4 regions of the Pseudomonas sp. Q12-87 genome follow, and region 4 is predicted to be linked to each of the others. Evidence: predicted binding sites of a transcription regulator. Region 4 holds the regulator's gene; each other region holds the start of a gene.
What was found. Region 4 encodes sigma-54, which starts transcription at its own class of promoters, with help from an activator protein. Its sites were predicted from a motif close to ANTGGCATNNANNTTGCTNT; they were not measured.
Positions count from the first base shown of each region.

Region 1: a site for sigma-54 is predicted at 2,169-2,188, ahead of glnK (P-II family nitrogen regulator). Genes of this name have one in related genera too.
Region 2: a site for sigma-54 is predicted at 3,247-3,266, ahead of flgB (flagellar basal body rod protein FlgB). Genes of this name have one in related genera too.
Region 3: a site for sigma-54 is predicted at 2,850-2,869, ahead of glnA (glutamate--ammonia ligase). Genes of this name have one in related genera too.

Region 1 covers NZ_LHVI01000004.1:5,360-10,547, reverse strand. The annotation lists gene AD663_RS01095 (secondary thiamine-phosphate synthase enzyme YjbQ) at 1-49, opposite strand, end outside; gene AD663_RS01090 (ammonium transporter) at 261-1,595, opposite strand; gene glnK (P-II family nitrogen regulator) at 1,629-1,967, opposite strand; gene AD663_RS01080 (accessory factor UbiK family protein) at 2,382-2,642, shown strand; gene AD663_RS01075 (YifB family Mg chelatase-like AAA ATPase) at 2,832-4,325, shown strand; gene AD663_RS01070 (aldose 1-epimerase family protein) at 4,332-5,188, opposite strand, start outside.
Region 2 covers NZ_LHVI01000010.1:266,370-271,557, forward strand. The annotation lists gene flgM (flagellar biosynthesis anti-sigma factor FlgM) at 1-117, opposite strand, end outside; gene flgA (flagellar basal body P-ring formation chaperone FlgA) at 301-1,065, opposite strand; gene AD663_RS06080 (chemotaxis protein CheV) at 1,144-2,070, shown strand; gene cheR (protein-glutamate O-methyltransferase CheR) at 2,124-2,951, shown strand; gene flgB (flagellar basal body rod protein FlgB) at 3,308-3,715, shown strand; gene flgC (flagellar basal body rod protein FlgC) at 3,719-4,162, shown strand; gene flgD (flagellar hook assembly protein FlgD) at 4,178-4,900, shown strand; gene flgE (flagellar hook protein FlgE) at 4,929-5,188, shown strand, end outside.
Region 3 covers NZ_LHVI01000036.1:64,568-69,755, forward strand. The annotation lists gene typA (translational GTPase TypA) at 1-1,041, opposite strand, end outside; gene thiI (tRNA uracil 4-sulfurtransferase ThiI) at 1,181-2,635, opposite strand; gene glnA (glutamate--ammonia ligase) at 2,964-4,370, shown strand; gene AD663_RS26205 (chorismate mutase) at 4,491-5,048, shown strand.
Region 4 covers NZ_LHVI01000007.1:33,699-38,886, forward strand. The annotation lists gene AD663_RS03760 (HPr family phosphocarrier protein) at 65-340, opposite strand; gene rapZ (RNase adapter RapZ) at 356-1,213, opposite strand; gene ptsN (PTS IIA-like nitrogen regulatory protein PtsN) at 1,216-1,680, opposite strand; gene hpf (ribosome hibernation-promoting factor, HPF/YfiA family) at 1,693-2,001, opposite strand; gene AD663_RS03780 (RNA polymerase factor sigma-54) at 2,078-3,571, opposite strand; gene lptB (LPS export ABC transporter ATP-binding protein) at 3,735-4,460, opposite strand; gene lptA (lipopolysaccharide transport periplasmic protein LptA) at 4,460-5,005, opposite strand; gene lptC (LPS export ABC transporter periplasmic protein LptC) at 4,992-5,188, opposite strand, start outside.

The sequences.
Region 1 (5,188 bases), on a different contig from region 4:
GAAAGCCCCGGGGCCTTGCCCGCAGGGTGATCAGCGTCTGTTGCCACATACAGATCTCCACACGTTCGGCGCGCATTCTAGCGCGCTCTGGGAAAAAACAAAGGGCCTAATATTCTTGCCTCCATGTAAGCCATTGGCGGTTCAAAAACCCATGTCGCATACACAACAAAAGGCGTCGGAAAAACCCGCACTTCCTGTGAGCAATGACAAATCGCAGGCAAAAAAATGCCCGGCGAACCGGGCATTTTTTTTGCGCTTGCTTACAGGTTGTAGCCGCGCTCGTTGTGTTGGGCCAGGTCCAGGCCCACTGCTTCTTCTTCCTCGGAGACACGCAGGCCCATGACCGCGTCCAGTACCTTGAGAATGATGAAGGTGACGATCGCCGTGTAGACCACGGTGAAGCCCACGCCCTTGAACTGAATCCACACTTGCGCGCCGATATCGGTCACGGTGCCGAAGCCACCCAGGGCCGGCGCTGCGAACACACCGGTGAGGATTGCGCCGAGGATACCACCGATACCATGCACGCCAAAGGCGTCCAGGGAATCGTCATAACCGAGTTTGCGCTTGAGGGTGGTGGCGCAGAAGAAGCACACCACGCCCGCTGCCAGGCCGATGACCAAGGCGCCCATCGGGCCCACGGTACCGGCGGCCGGAGTGATCGCTACCAGGCCCGCCACAACGCCCGAGGCAATGCCCAGTGCGCTTGGCTTGCCATGGGTGATCCACTCGGCAAACATCCAGCCCAGCGCCGCGGCAGCGGTGGCAATCTGAGTCACCAGCATCGCCATGCCCGCGGTGCCGTTGGCGGCAACGGCGGAGCCGGCGTTGAAGCCGAACCAGCCAACCCACAGCATGGCCGCGCCCATCAGGGTGTAACCCAGGTTATGCGGAGCCATTGGCGTGGTCGGGAAGCCCTTGCGCTTGCCCAGTACCAGGCATGCCACCAGGCCGGCGATACCGGCGTTGATGTGCACCACGGTGCCGCCAGCGAAGTCCAGCACGCCCCAGTCCCACAACAGGCCGCCGTTACCGGACCAGACCATGTGCGCGATTGGCGCATACACCAGGGTGAACCACACGCCCATGAAGATCAGCATGGCGGAGAACTTCATCCGCTCGGCAAATGCACCGACGATCAGGGCTGGAGTGATGATGGCGAAGGTCATCTGGAAGGTGATGAACACCGCTTCCGGGAACAGCGCCGTCGGACCGGTCAGGCTCGCTGGCGTAACGCCCGCCAGGAATGCCTTGCCCAGGCCGCCGACGAAGGAGTTGAAGTTGACGACGCCCTGCTCCATGCCGGTGGTGTCGAACGCGATGCTGTAGCCATAAATGACCCACAGGACGCTGATCAGACCGGTAATGGCAAAGCACTGCATCATCACGGAAAGGAGGTTTTTTGACCGGACCATGCCGCCGTAGAACAGCGCCAGACCGGGAATGGTCATGAACAGTACAAGAATCGTGGCAGTCAGCATCCAGGCGGTGTCGCCGGAGTTCAGGACTGGGGCTGCCGCTTCTTCCGCCATGGCCAGGCCAGGCATTGCGAAGGACAACAGGGCTCCTAGCCCTGCGAATTTACGCAGAGTCATATTGTTTTCTCCTGGGGCGTTGGGTTTGGCGGCTTAGATGGCGTCGGTATCGGTTTCGCCGGTACGGATGCGAATAGCCTGTTCCAGATTGACCACGAAGATCTTTCCGTCACCAATCTTGCCGGTGTTGGCGGCCTTGGTGATCGCCTCGATCACGCGGTCCAGATCCTTGTCGTCAATGGCGACATCGATCTTCACCTTGGGCAGGAAATCGACCACGTACTCCGCGCCGCGATACAGCTCGGTGTGACCTTTCTGCCGACCAAAGCCTTTGACCTCGGTAACGGTAATGCCCTGCACGCCGATCTCGGACAACGACTCGCGTACATCGTCCAACTTGAACGGCTTGATGATGGCAGTGACTAGCTTCATGAAACTTTCTCCCGAATTGGTGGACTTGCCCCAGGAAAACAAACCCGACTCAAGTCTAAGCGCAGTGCCTGGCTTTGTAACGCATCGTCGGCCCAAGTTGCCCGACCGGCGCCAGTTAACCGCTCCTGACGAAACTCCCCGCTCCGCCGGCTGCACTGCATTCGTCTCGACGACTGCCTCAGTGCATGGGTCATCAGGCTCTAAGCAGAAACCTTGCCATCTGTGTCCAAACCCTCTGATTTCAGTCTCTTGCCCGGCGAGCCAGGCTGCACCGCGTCATCCAGCGCAGCGATACGCACAACAACGGTGCGACGACGCCCGGCCTCGTGCGCGAAAAGCGTGCATCCCTTGCTCACGAATTGACTATAGGCCCTGCGTGATACACTGCCCGCCATTGTTTTCAGGACACCTGCCATGCTTGCGCCCAAAGACCTCCTCGACGCCCTGAGCGGCCACGCTTCCCGCCTCCTGAGCGGCGACAACCCGCTGCCCAAAAGCGAAATCGAAAGCCAGTTCAAGGCCTTGCTGCAAAGCGGCTTCAGCAAGCTGGACCTGGTGAGCCGGGAAGAATTCGACAGCCAGATGGTTGTCCTGGCGCGGACCCGGGCACGGCTTGAAAGCCTGGAGGCCAAGGTCGCCGAGCTTGAAGCCAGACTTGGGGCCGGCGGCGAATAAATACCTGCCGGGGCAACGACACCGTGCGAAAAATGACCGCCTTCATGGCGGTCTTTTTTCGTCATCCTTTCGGCTGCTTGCAACATCCTGCCAAAATTTCCCTGTTCGATTGCCCCGCCCAAGCCCATCCCCACGACTAATCTTCCAGAGCCGCAGGACGCGGTGTCCTCTTCACTCAAGGAACGATTCATGTCGCTCGCCATCGTCCACAGCCGCGCCCAAGTGGGGGTCGAGGCTCCTGCCGTTACCGTTGAAGTCCACTTGGCCAATGGCTTGCCGTCGCTGACCATGGTCGGCCTGCCGGAAGCGGCGGTAAAGGAAAGCAAGGACCGGGTGCGCAGTGCGATCATCAATTCGGGCCTGAATTTTCCGGCGCGGCGCATCACCCTGAACCTGGCTCCGGCGGACCTGCCCAAGGATGGCGGCCGATTCGACCTGGCCATCGCCTTAGGCATCCTGTCGGCCAGCGTGCAGGTGCCGACCCTGACGCTGGACGATGTGGAGTGTCTCGGCGAATTGGCATTATCCGGCGCGGTGCGCCCGGTACGCGGGGTACTGCCTGCGGCGCTGGCGGCGCGCAAGGCCGGGCGCATGCTCGTGGTGCCGAGGGCGAACGCCGAAGAAGCTTGCCTGGCGTCCGGGCTGAAGGTAATCGCCGTGGATCATCTGCTCGAAGCGGTGGCGCACTTCAATGGTCACACCCCGGTCGAGCCGTATGTGTCCAATGGCCTGCTCTCGGCCAGCAAGCCCTACCCCGACCTGAACGAAGTACAAGGCCAGGCCGCAGCCAAGCGCGCCTTGCTGATTGCCGCCGCGGGGGCGCACAACCTGTTGTTCAGCGGACCACCGGGCACCGGCAAGACACTATTGGCAAGCCGCCTTCCGGGGCTGCTGCCGCCCTTGGCCGAAAGTGAGGCGTTGGAAGTCGCAGCGATCCAGTCAGTCGCCAGTTGCGTGCCGTTGAGCCACTGGCCGCAACGTCCGTTTCGCCAGCCGCACCACTCGGCTTCGGGCCCGGCGCTGGTGGGCGGTGGGTCAAAGCCGCAGCCAGGGGAAATCACCCTCGCCCACCACGGCGTGCTGTTCTTGGATGAACTGCCGGAATTCGACCGCAAGGTACTGGAGGTCTTGAGAGAGCCACTGGAGTCAGGGCATATCGTGGTGTCTCGCGCCCGTGACCGGGTGCGTTTTCCGGCACGGTTCCAGTTGGTGGCGGCGATGAATCCTTGCCCTTGTGGATATCTTGGCGAGCCCAGTGGCCGCTGCAGCTGCACGCCGGACATGGTGCAGCGCTATCGCAACAAACTCTCCGGCCCGCTGCTGGACCGGATCGATCTGCACCTGACCGTTGCCCGTGAGGCGACGGCGCTGAACCCCAGGAACGACACGGGCGAGGATACCGCCACGGTGGCCGAGCACGTAGCGCAAGCCCGTGAGCGCCAACACAAGCGCCAGGGCTGCGCCAATGCGTTTCTCGACCTGCCGGGCTTACGCCGGCACTGCACGTTATCCACAGCTGACGAAACCTGGTTGGAAACCGCCTGCGAACGCTTGACCCTGTCGCTGCGTGCCGCTCACCGCCTACTCAAGGTCGCCCGGACACTGGCGGACCTGGAGCAAGCGGTGATGATCCGCCGCGAGCACCTGGCCGAAGCCCTGCAGTATCGACCCGCTACCCCCTGAGCCGCATCATGGTTTGGTCGGGTCCGCCAACGGGGTTTCCCGCACTTCGGTTTTCTGACCGTTCTGGATTGCGTCGATGCGCTTGAGCGCTTTATCCACGGCGCCCTTGTCCGCCAGCAAGCTGTAGTGGATCTGGAACTGCCGGTGCTCTTTCGGCCCGATTGTAGGCACCAGGCCCAGTGGTCGCTGATACCGGCGGTTATAGGAAAAACTGGTGCCTGGCTCCAGCCCGGTCACGTAGCCCTGCCCTTGGGTATCGGTGTTTTTCCACAGGGAAAACACGGGGAGCGTGCTGGTGTTGAAGCCCACCGAGACACCGAGACTGCCCGCCTTGTTGTGCAGCACCGTAAGCGTGTCGCCCTTGGCGTCGGCATAGGGCACTACGTTGTAGACCGTTTCGTCGTAGTCCTTGGTGGGCGCCCGATAGGTTTGCCAGTCCGCCAGCTCTCCCTTCGCCTTGTCGTTGAACGGCGAGACCTGCTTGACCGGCGCCGCAAAACGAGCGCCCTGCTCCAGGAATGGCGTGCTGAAGTTGCTGTGATAAAGGGCTTGGTATTCCTTCGGATAATCGCCGTTATTGGTCAGCGTATCGCTGAGGGCGAACGTTGTGCTGCCCGGCTCGGTGACCAGCTCGGTCTGTACCGAGAAATCGACTTTCTTGAACGCCTGTTCCTTCAGCTCGCCCCGCAGGGTGATGGCGTAGGGAGGCTTTTCATCGATGTGCAAAGTGACCTTGTTGGCCGGGATGTTGGCCGCACGACCGTGCAGAGTCAGCAGTTCGCCGTTATCCATGCCGGGGTGGCCGACCCATTCGTAGCCGCAGCGAGTGACCAATTCGTTGAAGCCTTCAAGCCAGCCCAACC
Region 2 (5,188 bases), on a different contig from region 4:
GACCTGTTCGGCTGGCGTAGGCAGCGGCGCAGATTTGTCGGCTTCTTTGCTCGCGTTGGTACGCGTAGTGCCTGTCAACGGTGAAGAGCTGTTCAAACGGTTGAAATCGATGACCATGGTAAAAAACCTCTGGGTATTTGGACGCTTGCCATGTTTTCGGCCATTCCCAAAAAAACTTTAGGCTCATTTATTCAATGAACGTGCGCACGTCTGCGCTTGCCTTTGCGTAAGGCACAGTCTAGGGAACGTCGGGTCCAAGCGCCAGCTTTCTACCGTCTCTACCGGGGCTCTACCGGGTCACTACATCGCCACCTCCACCTGGCCGGGGGCTATTACCTGCGCCTTGATAACCCGTTGGGAATTGAGGTTTTTCACACGAATCTGCTCACGCATGCCACCGTTGGACAGGGCCTCGCCCGGCATCCGCACGGCCAGGGTACCGCTGCGGGCTGTAATCACGACCTGATCGCCCTTGCGGACCACCTCGGCCTGCTCCAGATGCACGAGCGTCACGATCTGATCGGCGACCATTGGTCGGACAAGTTTCTGTCCGATGGCCTGATCCACCGACGTCAGGAATCCCTGGGTGATCTGGCTGATGTCCCGTTCACGCAGCGTTACATCCTGAGGCTCGACGATCCCGGCCCGCTTGAGCGGACGAGTGGTGGTCACGATTTCCCGGAACAGGCGCACTTGAGCGGGCACGAACACCGTCCAGGGCGCGGCGCTGTCGCAACGAACCTTCACCGTGACGCGGCCCAGGGGCCTGGCAGGGCTCTCCAGGGACGCAGTCAATTCCTTGTCGCACATCGGCATGCGCAGGCGCGGATCGAGCTGGTTGACTTCGATTTCGTAACGACCTTCGGTTTGACTGGTTGCCAGATAGTCTTCTACGGTGAATTCAAGAAAGCCCTGAGTGACGCCGATAAGGAGATCAGGCAAGGTGACCGGAGCATCGGCACGGGCAAAGCCGCCCGATGCGAGCAGACTGGCAGCCAGCAGTGCACCGAGCCAGTGGCGGCAGCGAGTGGTCAGGCGTCGAGAAAATGTCGTTTGTGCGTTCATGCCGGTTGAATAGCAAGCCCCGTGCCGTTTAGTGATGAATGCGCGTCGGACACATTAGCGTTACGTAGGAGTCAGGGCATGGCGGGAGTAATGGATTCGGTAAACCAGCGCACACAGCTGGTCGGTCAGAATCGCCTGGAGTTGTTGCTGTTCCGTCTCGACGGCCAGCAAATCTATGGGATCAACGTATTCAAGGTCCGGGAGGTGCTGCAATGCCCCAAGCTGACCCTGATGCCAAAGTCCAGTCCCGTCGTGTGCGGTGTGGCGAACATACGCGGAGCGACCATCCCGATTCTCGATCTGGCCATGGCGACCGGTTCCGGTCGTCTGCTGGACCAGAGCAATCCGTTTGTGATCATCACCGAGTACAACACCAAGACCCAGGGATTCCTGGTGCGCTCGGTGGAGCGCATCGTCAACATGAACTGGGAAGAAATCCATCCACCGCCCAAGGGCACCGGCCGCGATCACTACCTCACGGCAGTGACCCGGGTCGACAACCAGTTGGTGGAAATCATCGACGTGGAGAAGATCCTCGCCGAAGTGGCACCTACCCCGGAAACGATTTCCGTGGGTGTGGTGGATGCCGAAACCCAGCACAAGGCGGTTTCGCTGCGCGTACTGACCGTCGATGATTCTTCGGTGGCACGCAAGCAAGTGACCCGTTGCCTGCAAACGGTCGGCGTCGAAGTGGTGGCGTTGAATGACGGGCGTCAGGCGCTGGATTACCTGCAAAAGCTGGTCGCAGAGGGCAAGAAGCCCGAAGAAGAATTCTTGATGATGATCTCCGACATCGAGATGCCAGAGATGGACGGGTACACCCTGACATCGGAAATCCGCAGCGATCCGCGTATGCAAAAGTTGCATATCATCTTGCATACTTCATTGTCCGGGGTATTCAACCAGGCAATGGTCAAGAAAGTCGGCGCTGACGACTTCTTGGCGAAATTTCGGCCCGATGACCTGGCTTCGCGGGTCGTCGAGCGGATCAAGGCAGCAGAATAAAGGTCGGGCGCGTTGTGCGTCCGGCAAGTCAACACAATGAAAGAGGCGGTATCTTGTCTACGGGTAATTTGGATTTCGAACAGTTCCGGGTCTTCCTGGAAAAAGCCTGTGGCATCTTGCTTGGTGAAAACAAGCAATACCTGGTGTCGAGCCGTCTCAACAAGTTGATGGAACAACAGGGCCTCAAATCCTTGGGCGAACTGGTGCAGCGTATCCAGACGCAGCCGCGCAGCGGCTTGCGCGAGATGGTGGTGGATGCGATGACCACCAACGAAACCCTGTGGTTTCGCGACACCTACCCGTTCGAGGTGTTGAAGAACAAGGTGCTGCCGGCGGCCATCAAGGCCAGCCCGGGCCAACGCCTGCGGATCTGGTCGGCGGCCTGTTCGTCAGGGCAGGAACCCTATTCGCTGTCGATGTCCATTGATGAGTTCGAGCGGACCAACCTGGGCCAGCTGAAAGGTGGTGTACAAATCGTCGCCACCGACCTGTCCGGAACCATGCTCAACAACTGCAAGACCGGCGAGTACGACAGCCTGGCCATAGGCCGTGGCCTGTCGCCCGATCGCCTGCAACGTTACTTCGACCCGAAAGGGCCGGGTAAGTGGGTGGTCAAGGCGCCGATCAAGAGCCGGGTGGAGTTCCGCTCGTTCAACCTGCTGGACAGCTACGCCAGCCTGGGCAAGTTCGACATCGTGTTCTGCCGCAACGTCCTGATCTACTTCTCCGCCGAAGTGAAGAAGGACATCCTGTTGCGTATCCACAGCACGCTCAAGCCGGGCGGCTACCTGTTCCTTGGCGCTTCCGAAGCGTTGAATGGCTTGCCGGACCACTATCAAATGGTCCAGTGCAGTCCGGGGATTATTTACCAGGCGAAGTGATTGGCTTGGGTTGTCAAAAAAAAAAGCGGGAGTCCCAAAAGGCTCCCGTTTTTTTATGCGCGTTAGCCCGCGCCACCGTCCCCTGTGGGAGCGAGCTTGCTCGCGAATGCGGTGGCACATCCAAAACCGATGTAAATGACAGACCGCCATCGCGAGCAAGCTCGGTCCTACAATGGAGTGGAATTTGCTCCATGAAAGCGGCAGAAAAGCGGCAGGCAGCGGAAGCCAGTTGCCGCTTTTCTGGCATTGCCGCTTTGCCGATGCCCGCAAAGCCCCGGTTTACGGGCTTTTTGAAAATGGCACGACGCTTGCTTTATCGACTGCACGTACATTCTGGTCACCCAAAGGTTTCCGACATGAGCATCAGCTTCGATAAAGCGCTCGGTATCCACGAACAGGCCCTGAGCTTCCGCGCCCAGCGTGCCGAAGTCCTGGCCAACAACATCGCCAACGCCGACACCCCGAACTACAAGGCGCGGGACCTGGATTTCTCCAAAGTGCTCGCCGAGCAGAACGAGAAGACCAAGAACGGCACCTTCGCCCTGAACATGACCAATAGCCGTCATATCGAGGCCGAAGGCCTGGGCAACGGCGATGGATCGCTGATGTATCGCACGCCGATGCAGCCTTCGATCGACCAGAACACCGTGGATGCTCAACTGGAACAGTCCAACTACGCGGAAAACTCCGTGAACTTCCAGGCCAGCTTCACCCTGCTCAACAGCAAATTCAAAGGGCTGGTATCGGCCCTGCGTGGAGAATAAGCCATGTCGATAGCGAGCGTATTCAACATCGCCGGCAGTGCCATGAGTGCCCAGACCACTCGCCTGAACACCGTCGCCAGTAACATCGCCAACGCCGAGACCGTTTCCTCGAGCATCGACCAGACCTACCGCGCCCGCCATCCAGTGTTCGCCACCATGTTCCAGGGCGGCCAGTCCGGTGGCAGCGATTCGCTGTTCCAGCAGCAAGACGCGGCCGGTCAGGGCGTACAGGTGCTTGGCGTGGTCGAAGACCAGAGCAACCTCGAGGCGCGCTACGAGCCCAACCATCCGGCGGCGGACGCCAAGGGCTACGTCTACTACCCGAACGTCAACGTCGTCGAAGAAATGGCCGACATGATTTCCGCCAGTCGTTCGTTCCAGACCAACGCCGAAATGATGAACACCGCCAAAACCATGATGCAGAAGGTCCTGACCCTCGGTCAGTGATAAGGGGCGAGTCACATGAGCGTTACCAATACCACTGGCGGTTTGAGCCTCAACGAGATCCTTGCCAACTCTTCGGTCAAGACCAACACCACCACCGATGGCCTGGCCTCGGCAGCGGGCGCGGCGACCGGCAAGAAAGAGCTGGGCAAGGATGCGTTCCTGCAATTGCTGGTCACCCAGCTGAAAAACCAGAACCCGCTGGAGCCTCAGGACAACGGTGAATTCGTTGCCCAGTTGGCACAGTTCAGCAGCTTGGAAGGCATCACCACCCTCAACACCACCGTGAGCGGTATCGCCGGCAACTACAACTCGTCCCAGGCATTGCAGGCCTCGTCACTGGTAGGGCGCTCAGTCATCGCCCCGGGCGACAAGGCCGTGGTCGATACCTCCAAGAGCCTCAACGGCACGGTGGTGGTTCCGGCTTCGGTAGCCTCCGTCGCGGTCAAGATCGTCGATAAAGACGGCAAGACCGTCCGCACCATCGATTTGGGCACCCAGAAAGCCGGCAACTCCGCTTTCATCTGGGACGGCAAGAACGACGCGGGCACGGTTGTCGAGTCGGGTACATACACATTCGCGGCCTCGACCACCATCGACGGCAAGGCCACGTCGCTGATCACCAACCTGCCGGCAACGGTCAGCAGCGTGACGATCAGCCAGACGGGCGGTGAGCTGATGCTCAACCTGGCCGGGCTGGGCAGCATCGCCCTGTCCAAAGTACAAACTATTGGTATATAGAGCCGACTAACCGGCACAAGGAGTCAACATGTCTTTTAACATCGGCCTTAGCGGTCTCTATGCCGCCAACAAACAGCTGGACGTGACCGGTAACAACATCGCCAACGTGGCGACCACCGGCTTCAAATCGTCTCGCGCGGAATTCGAAGACGTCTACTCGGCCACCAAGCTGGGCTCGGGCAGCAAGACCGTCGGCAACGGCGTGCGCTTGGCCAACGTTTCCCAGCAGTTCGGCCAGGGTGATGTGAACAACACCGGCAACGTGCTGGACATGGGTATCCAAGGCCA
Region 3 (5,188 bases), on a different contig from region 4:
AACGCGCAGGGCAACGTTGTAGAGCAGCTCCTTGTCCAGACGCTCCTTGATGTTACGGCTGGTCACGAACTTGCCTTCTTTACCGCAGAATGGCGAGTCGTTGACCTGGAAAGTCATGGAAACGGTTGGCTCGTCAACGGTCAACGGCTTCATCGCTTCGACGTTCAGTGGGTCGCACAGGGTGTCAGAGATGAACAGTTGCTCGAAGCCGCTGATGCAGACGATGTCGCCGGCCGCTGCTTCTTCAACGTCGATACGGTGCAGGCCGTGGTGACCCATCAGCTTGAGGATACGACCGTTGCGCTTCTTGCCGTCGGCGTCGATAGCCACCACCGGGGTGTTCGGCTTGATGCGACCACGGGCGATACGGCCAACGCCGATCACACCCAGGAAGCTGTTGTAGTCCAGTGCCGAGATTTGCATCTGGAACGGGCCGTCACGGTCGACTTTCGGTGCTGGTACGTCGTCGACGATCGACTGGTACAGCGGGGTCATGTCTTCAGCCATGGCGGTGTGGTCCAGACCGGCAATACCGTTCAGGGCCGAGGCGTAGACGACTTTGAAGTCCAGCTGTTCTTCGGTGGCACCCAGGTTGTCGAACAGGTCGAAGATCTGGTCCAGAACCCAGTCCGGACGTGCGCCTGGACGGTCAACCTTGTTGATGACCACGATCGGACGCAGGCCGGCTTCGAAAGCCTTCTTGGTCACGAAACGGGTTTGCGGCATAGGGCCGTCCTGGGCGTCGACCAGCAGCAGCACGGAGTCGACCATCGACATCACGCGCTCTACTTCACCACCGAAGTCAGCGTGGCCCGGGGTGTCCACGATGTTGATGTGGTAGCCGTTCCAGTTGATGGCGGTGTTTTTCGCCAGGATGGTAATACCACGCTCTTTTTCCTGGTCGTTGGAGTCCATCACGCGCTCGTCGTTGAGCTCGTTGCGCTCCAGGGTGCCGGATTGACGCAAGAGTTTGTCTACCAGGGTGGTCTTACCATGGTCAACGTGAGCAATGATGGCGATGTTGCGTAGATTTTCGATCACTTGTGTATCTCGATCAGAGGATTCGGTGTGCTGACAAGTCTTGGCAGCGATTAACAGTAGCGTCCGCGAAAGCCGTTACAGCTTCACGGCGGCGTCGGGGGGCCGGTGACGCAGGCCACAGGCAAACAGCCCCGGGCACTTAGCTCGGTCGATAAACGCGCACATTGGCATGCCCCTCACTGAGCAAATGGTGGGCATGCAGGCGACTCATCACGCCTTTGTCGCAATACAACAGGTACTGGCGAGTAGGGTCCAGTTCCTTGAAACGCGCGTTCACTGCATAGAACGGCATCGTTTGTACCTCGATGCCAGCGATGCTCAGCGGGTCGTCTTCAGCGTCGTCCGGGTGACGGATGTCGATAATGATCTGACCGGCCAGCGCCTCGCTGACTTCTTCAATTTGTATGTCCTGGCCCAATTCGTCGATGACCCGATCGATCGGCACCAGCCTGGCGTTTTCGAGCGCACGCTCGAGCACCGCCATGTCGAACTCTTTCTCTTCGTGCTCCACCCGCCCGCGCTTGGCTGCCGTCTTCGGGTTGACCGAGATGACGCCGCAGTACTCGGGCATGTGCCTGGCGAAATCGGCAGTGCCGATTTCAATGGCCGTGTCGATGATGTCCTGCTTGTGGCTGGCGATCAGTGGACGCAAGACCAACTTCTCGGTCACGCAGTCGATCACCGACAGGTTCGGCAACGTCTGGCTCGACACCTGGGAGATCGCCTCGCCGGTCACCAGCGCATCGATCTGCAGGCGGTCGGCGATTCGCGAAGCGGCGCGCAACATCATACGCTTCAAAATGACGCCCATATGACTGTTATCGACTTTGCCGAGAATCTCGCCCAGGACTTCTTCGAATGGCACACTCACAAATAACACGCGTTGGGAGCTGCCGTACTTCTTCCAGATGAAGTGCGCCACTTCCATCACGCCCAGTTCATGGGCGCGCCCGCCGAGGTTGAAGAAGCAGAAATGGCTCATCAACCCGCGCCGCATGATCTGATAGGCCGCCACGGTGGAGTCGAAGCCGCCGGACATCAGCACCAGGGTCTGCTCCAGCGAACCCAGCGGATATCCGCCGATGCTGTCGTGCTGGCTGTGAATCACGAACAGCCGCTGGTCGCGGATTTCGATGCGAACTTCGATTTCCGGGTCTTTCAGCGAAATACCGGCGGCGCCGCACTGTCGGCGCAACTGGCTGCCGACGTACTTCTCCACGTCCATCGAACTGAACGGGTGTTTGCCGGCACGCTTGCAACGCACCGAAAAAATCTTGCCGGCCAGGGCGTCACCATAATGCAGCATGCATTTGGCGAGAATGTCATCGAAATCCCCCAGCGGATATTCATCGACCTGCAGGAAATGCGCGATACCCGGCATGCAGCTCAGGCGCTCGGTCATTTCCTTCAGGATCTTCGGCTCGCTGACGCGGGTTTCCAGCTCGAGGTTGTCCCACACGCCGTTCACCACCACAGCCGGGTCCAGGTCTCGGAGCACGGCACGGATGTTCTTGGCCAACTGGCGGATGAAACGCATCCGTACCGGGCGGCTCTTGATGGTGATCTCGGGGAAGACTTTTACGATTAGTTTCATGAAAACAGCGCGCGAACGGCCAGCCGAAAAAGGGGGGCGCGGATTATAGCGGAAATTGCTCAAGGTTTAACCAGTTTCTGTACAGATGGTTTTGCACGCACCAAAACAGGTCATTAACGCCGAGACACGCCACATTGCAGTGCGTAATTGTTCGACGATCCCGGTTTTCGCCCTTCAAAAGCGTGGATTTGGTGCAAAAAACCCATGCTGGGGCACTGGCATGCAAATTGCTCCCTTGTGAGGCAGGTTGCCTTGGCAGAGTATTCGCGCCGGCATCACCCATATCTAAGGGCACTCCACTACCCGCCCGAAGCCACCCGGAGGACATATGTCGAAGTCGGTTCAACTCATCAAAGATCATGACGTCAAGTGGATTGATCTGCGCTTCACTGACACCAAAGGTACTCAACATCACGTGACCATGCCGGCCCGTGATGCGCTGGACGACGAATTCTTTGAAATCGGCAAAATGTTCGACGGCTCCTCCATCTCCGGCTGGAAAGGCATCGAAGCTTCCGACATGATCCTGATGCCGGACGACGAAACCGCGGTCCTGGACCCGTTCACCGAAGAGCCGACCCTGATCCTGGTCTGCGACATCATCGAACCTTCGACCATGCAAGGCTATGACCGCGACCCACGCGCCATCGCCCACCGTGCCGAGGAATACCTGAAGTCCACCGGTATCGGCGACACCGCTTTCTTCGGCCCGGAGCCTGAGTTCTTCATCTTCGACGAAGTGAAATTCAAGTCCGATATTTCCGGCTCGATGTTCAAGATTTTCTCCGAGCAAGGTTCGTGGATGTCCGACCAGGACGTGGAAGGCGGCAACAAAGGCCACCGTCCAGGCGTGAAAGGCGGCTACTTCCCAGTTCCACCGTTCGACCACGACCACGAAATCCGTACCTCCATGTGCAACGCACTGGAAGAGATGGGCCAGACTGTCGAAGTTCACCACCACGAAGTGGCAACTGCCGGCCAGAACGAAATCGGCGTGAAATTCAACACGCTGGTCAAGAAGGCTGACGAAGTCCAGACCCTGAAGTACTGCGTACACAACGTTGCCGATGCATACGGTCGTACCGCAACCTTCATGCCTAAGCCTCTGTACGGCGACAACGGTTCGGGCATGCACGTCCACATGTCGATTTCCAAAGACGGCAAGAACACCTTCGCCGGCGAAGGCTATGCCGGTCTGTCGGACACCGCCCTGTACTTCATCGGCGGTATCATCAAGCACGGTAAGGCCCTGAACGGCTTCACCAACCCGTCGACCAACTCCTACAAGCGTCTGGTACCAGGTTTCGAAGCTCCGGTCATGCTGGCCTACTCGGCTCGCAACCGTTCCGCCTCGATCCGTATTCCTTACGTGAACAGCCCTAAGGCACGCCGTATCGAAGCGCGCTTCCCGGATCCGGCTGCCAACCCATACCTGGCCTTCGCTGCACTGATGATGGCCGGCCTGGACGGTATCCAGAACAAGATCCACCCTGGCGATGCTGCCGACAAAAACCTGTATGACCTGCCGCCTGAAGAGGCCAAGGAAATTCCACAGGTGTGTGGCAGCCTGAAAGAAGCCCTGGAAGAGCTGGACAAGGGCCGTGCGTTCCTGACCAAGGGCGGCGTATTCAGCGATGACTTCATCGACGCTTACATCGCACTGAAAAGCGAAGAAGAAATCAAGGTTCGTACCTTCGTACACCCACTGGAATACGAGCTGTACTACAGCTGCTGATCCGGTAGCGTCGCAACACGCGGCGTGAATAAAGAGAGGCCTCCTTCGGGAGGCCTTTTTTATGGGTGCAGGTTACGTGCATGATGGCTAGTCGCTCCCCCATCGAAGACGAGACTGCCCATGACTTTGCGCTTCAAACTCGGCCTTGCGCTCTGCGCCACGCTGTCGGCCGCCACCGCCCAAGCCTCCCCAGCCCCCGCCGACCTGACTCCGCTGCTTAACGCCATCGGCGAACGCCTGGCCATCGCCGATCAAGTGGCGCTGAGCAAATGGGACAGCCATAAACCGGTGGAAGATCGTCAGCGCGAGCGTGAGGTCATTGCCGCCGCCGTCGCCCAGGCGCCGAACTACAAGCTGAGCGGCGAAACGGTGGAAGCGTTTTTCAGCGCCCAGATAGAAGCGAACAAATTGGTGCAATACATCAACTTGTCCGACTGGAGCCTGGAAGGAAAGGCCCCGGACCTTCCGCGTCCGGACTTGGTGAAAGAGATTCGGCCGAAACTCGACCTGTTGCAAAAACGCCTGTTGCAGCAACTGGCCGACTTCGCCCCCTACCGCACCGACCCACAATGCCCGCAGTGGCTGGCCCAGGCCACCCACCATAACAAGCAGCACCCCGTGCACCGGCTCGCGCTTATCCGGGCGACCGCAGAGCTGTGCATCGCGCCAAAAGCCTGAGCCAAGCGACGCATATCCCGTGTGGGAGCGGGCTTGCTCGCGAAGGGGCCAGTACCGCCAACATCCAAGTGACTGACACACCGCTTTCGCGAGCAAGCCCGCTCCCACAGAGGTTGCGCGCAACAACTTGGGCCAATGCC
Region 4 (5,188 bases):
GGCCCTGATAGACGGGGTCTGCTTCGCAGACCAGCGGGAGCAAGCTCCCTCGCCGCGGTGGGGGCTATTCGCCCTCGTCGAAATAGTTGTTGATCAGCGCCACCAGGGCATCCAGCGCCTCCTGGGCCTGTTCGCCTTCGGTTTCGAGATGGATCTTGGTGCCTTTTCCGGCCGCGAGCATCATCATCGCCATGATGCTTTTGCCATCGATCAGGCTCTCAGGGCTGCGCCCAACCCTTATCTTGGTCTCCGGGAACTTGCCCGCTACGCCAACGAACTTGGCCGATGCCCGGGCATGCAGGCCCAGCTTGTTGATGATTTCAATTTCCCGAGCAGGCATCGCGATGTGAATCCTTTAGCTGAGGTCGCGGTGGCGAACCTGGACATTCTTCAGGGATTGTTGCAGGAGCTGACCCAGGCGTTCGGTCAGGTAGACAGAGCGGTGATGGCCACCGGTACAGCCGATGGCAATGGTGACATAGGCGCGGTTGCTCGCGGCAAAGCGAGGCAGCCATTTGAGCAGGTAGCTGGAAATATCCTGGTACATCTCCTCGACATCCGGCTGTGCGGCCAGGTAGTCGATCACCGGCTGGTCGAGCCCGGACTGCTCGCGCAATTCCGGCTTCCAGTAGGGATTGGGCAGGCAGCGCACATCGAACACCAGGTCGGCGTCTACCGGCATGCCGCGCTTGAACCCGAACGACTCCACCAAGAATGCCGTGCCCGGCTCCGGCTGGTTCAGCAGGCGCAACTTGATCGTGTCGCGCAATTGATACAGGTTCAGGTGCGTGGTGTTGACCTTCAGGTCCGCAAGGTCGGCGATGGGCCCGAGCAATTGGCTTTCGTCGTCGATGGCTTCGGCCAGGGAGCGATTGGCATTGCTCAGTGGGTGACGCCGGCGGGTTTCGGAGAAGCGCTTGAGCAGTGTTTCTTCATCGGCGTCCAGATAAAGCACATCGCATTGGATGTGCCGGCTGCGCACTTCTTCCAGCAGCTCGGGAAACCGCGACAAATGGCTTGGCAGGTTGCGCGCATCGATGGAGACAGCCACCAGCGGCTGCGCCAGCTCGGTATGGATCAGGGCGCGCTCGGCCAGTTCCGGCAGCAGGCCGGCGGGCAGGTTATCGATGCAATAGTAGCCACTGTCCTCAAGCACGTTGAGGGCCGTGCTTTTACCGGAGCCGGAGCGGCCACTGACGATGATCATGCGCATTGTTAATGACCGTTCTGCTCGTCCAGGACTACCTGATACAAGGCTTCGTTGCTCGGTGCGCTGCGCAGTTTTTCGCGCACTTCCTTGCGGTCCAGCATGCTGGCGATCTGGCGCAGCAGCTCAAGATGCGCATCGGTCGCCGCTTCCGGAACCAGCAATACGAACAGCAGGTCGACCGGTGCGCCGTCGATGGCGTCGAAATCTATGGCGGCTTCAAGGTGCAACAGTGCGCTGATTGGCGCGGCACAGCCCTTGAGGCGGCAGTGAGGAATGGCGATGCCGTTGCCAAAACCGGTGGAACCGAGTTTTTCACGGGCAACCAGGGCCTCGAAGACGTCCTGCATTTCCAGATCCGGCACTTCGCGGTGGATCAGGTTGGCGATTTGTTCGAGGGCTTTCTTTTTACTGCCACCCGGCGCGTTCACCATGGAACGGCCGGGGGTCAGGATGGATTCTAGTCGGATCATGGATTGGGGGGGTTAACGACCGGTTGCGCCCTGAAGGAGGCTCTGGGTCTTTTCCTTATGCTTTTTGAGTTGGCGATCCAGCTTGTCGGTCAGCAGGTCAATTGCGGCATACATGTCTGTGTGCTCCGCGTTGGCAACCACCTCTCCGCCGGGAATATGCAACGTGGCTTCGATTTTCTGCAGCAGCTTCTCGACGTTCATCGTGACTTGCACGTTGGTGATCTTGTCGAAATGCCTCTCCAAACGGTCGAGTTTTTCGCCGATGTAGGTGCGCAGGGGTTCGGTCACTTCCAGTTGGTGTCCACTGATGTTGACTTGCATACAGCTTCTCCTTCGTTGCCAGTGCATAAAGCGGCAGGCAGAAATGCCTGCCACTGGAACGCTGTGGCGTGGCCTGTTACATCAACCGCTTGCGTTCGCTCGAAGGTGCGATCCCGAGGGACTCGCGGTATTTGGCGACGGTACGGCGGGCCACCTGAATGCCTTGTGCCTCCAGTAAACCAGCGATCTTGCTGTCACTCAACGGCTTTTTCTGATTTTCCGCGGCCACCAGTTTTTTGATGATCGCGCGGATGGCCGTGGACGAGCATTCGCCGCCTTCGGAGGTGCTGACGTGGCTGGAGAAAAAGTATTTCAATTCATAGATGCCCCGTGGGGTATGCATGAATTTCTGCGTGGTTACCCGGGAAATCGTCGACTCGTGCATGCCCACTGCTTCGGCAATGTCATGCAGGACCAACGGTTTCATCGCTTCGTCGCCATACTCCAGGAAGCCGCGCTGGTGCTCGACGATCTGGGTGGCCACTTTCATCAGGGTTTCGTTACGGCTTTGCAGGCTCTTGATGAACCAGCGCGCTTCCTGCAACTGGTTGCGCATGAAGGTGTTGTCGGCGCTGGTGTCGGCGCGTCGAACGAAACCGGCGTACTGGGCGTTGACCCGCAGCTTGGGCACCGATTCCTGGTTCAGCTCCACCAGCCAGCGGTCGTTGTGCTTGCGCACGATCACGTCGGGCACCACGTATTCGGGTTCGGTGGATTCGATCTGCGAGCCGGGGCGCGGGTTGAGGCTCTGGACCAGCTCGATGACCTGGCGCAGCTCATCTTCCTTGAGCTTCATGCGGCGCATCAGTTGGCTGTAGTCGCGACCGCCGAGCAGGTCGATGTAGTCGGTGACCAGCCGCTTGGCTTCGGCCAGCCAAGGCGTCTTGACAGATAGCTGGCGCAATTGCAGCAGCAGGCATTCGCCCAGGTTGCGAGCGCCGATGCCGGCCGGTTCGAACTGCTGGATGCGATGCAGGACAGCCTCGATTTCGTCCAGCTCGATGTCCAGCTCAGGATCGAAGGCTTCGAGGATCTCTTCGAGGGTCTCGTCCAGGTAGCCCTGGTTGTTGATGCAATCGATCAGGGTGACGGCGATCAGGCGATCGGTGTCGGACATCGGCGCCAGGTTCAATTGCCACAGCAGGTGGCTTTGCAGGCTTTCGCCGGCGGATGTGCGGGTGGTGAAGTCCCACTCGTCGTCATCGCTGCTCGGCAGGCTGCTGGCGCTGGTCTGGTAGACATCTTCCCAGGCTGTGTCCACCGGAAGGTCGTTGGGGATGCGTTCGTTCCATTCGCCATCCTCGAGGTTATCCACCGTCGGGGCGGCTTCCTGGTAGGACGGTTCCGGGATTTCCGTGTTGCTCTTCTGCTCGATGTTGTCGGCCAGCGGATCGGTGTTGTCGAAATCGTCGCCTTCTTCCTGGCGTTCGAGCATCGGATTGGACTCCAGCGCCTCCTGGATTTCCTGTTGCAGGTCCAGGGTCGACAATTGGAGCAGGCGGATGGCCTGTTGCAGCTGCGGTGTCATCGTCAGCTGCTGGCCCATTCTCAAGACTAGCGATGGTTTCATGGCAGGGGCTTAACACCTTATTCGCCGGCGCACATGCGCCATCCACTACAGGGCGCCGAAGCGCCAAACTTAAGCAAATTATATGCCTGAAACTGAAGTGTTTGCCTAGGGCGTCGCCATAATAAATTAGCGACGCCCGGGTGATTTGCCAGACACTTTGCGCTTACAGGCGGAACTCATGGCCCAAGTACACTTCCTTGACCAGGTCATTGGCCAGGATGGCCGCGGAATCGCCTTCGGCGATCAGTTGGCCATCATTGACGATATAGGCGGTTTCGCAGATATCCAGGGTCTCGCGCACGTTGTGGTCGGTGATCAGCACGCCGATCCCCTTGGCCTTGAGGTGGTGGATGATCTGCTTGATGTCACCTACCGAGATCGGGTCCACGCCGGCAAACGGCTCGTCGAGCAGTATGAATTTCGGTGCGGTGGCCAGGGCGCGGGCGATTTCCACGCGACGGCGTTCGCCGCCGGACAGGCTCATGCCCAGGTTGTCCCGAATGTGGCTGATGTGGAATTCCTGCAGCAGGCTTTCCAGCTCCTGGCGACGACCGGCCTTGTCGAGTTCCTTGCGGGTCTCGAGGATGGCCATGATGTTGTCGGCCACCGACAGTTTGCGGAAGATCGACGCTTCTTGCGGCAGATAGCCGATACCGGCCTTCGCACGGCCGTGCATCGGCTGGTGGCTGACGTCCAGGTCGTCGATCAGTACGCGACCCTGATCGGCCTGGACCAGCCCGACGATCATGTAGAAACAGGTGGTCTTGCCCGCGCCGTTAGGGCCGAGCAGGCCGACGATCTGGCCGCTTTCGATGGACAGGCTGACGTCGCGCACGACCTGGCGGCTCTTGTAGCTCTTGGCCAGGTGCTGAGCTTTCAGAGTTGCCATTACTGGGCCTTCTGCTCGGTTTTCTTTTTAGGCTGGATCACCATGTCGATCCGCGGACGCTGCTCGGTCACCTTGCTGCCGGTGGCGCGACCGGCGCTGGCGAGTTTCTTGTTGGTGTCGTAGACGATTTTCTCGCCCTGGGTGACGTTGTTGTCTTTGTCGACGACCTTGGCGCGGTCGATCAGCACAACGCGGTCCTGGGAGGCGTGGTACTGGATGGTCACGCCATAACCCTGCACAGGCTTGGTATCGCCAGCGGTCTGCAACTGCTCGAAATAGGCGAGGTTGCCCACCGAGGTCACCACATCGATGTCGCCGGTCTGGGTACGGGTAATGGTCACGGTGTTGCCGGTGACCTTCATCGAGCCCTGGGTGATGATCACGTCACCTTTATAGGTGGCTACGCCGTTCTTGTCGTCCAGTTGGGCGTCGTCGGCCTGGATGCGGATAGGTTGGTCGCGGTCGGTGGGAAGAGCCCAGGCGCTCGCGCTTCCCAGTGCTGCGCCCAGACTGAGCAAAATAGGGAGGGTTTTAGCGAGCTTCATACTGTCCTCTTACGTTCGATAGCAGGTGTATCCTGCTTTCCTTCAAATACGCCTTCATTCCCGTGCCGGTCGATACACCACCGGCGCCGTCGATTCTAACGGGTTGCTCGGTCTGCGCATATTGTTGCTGCGGGAACACGGTCATGCGAGTGCTGGTGATGATGGTCGTGCGATTTTTCTCAT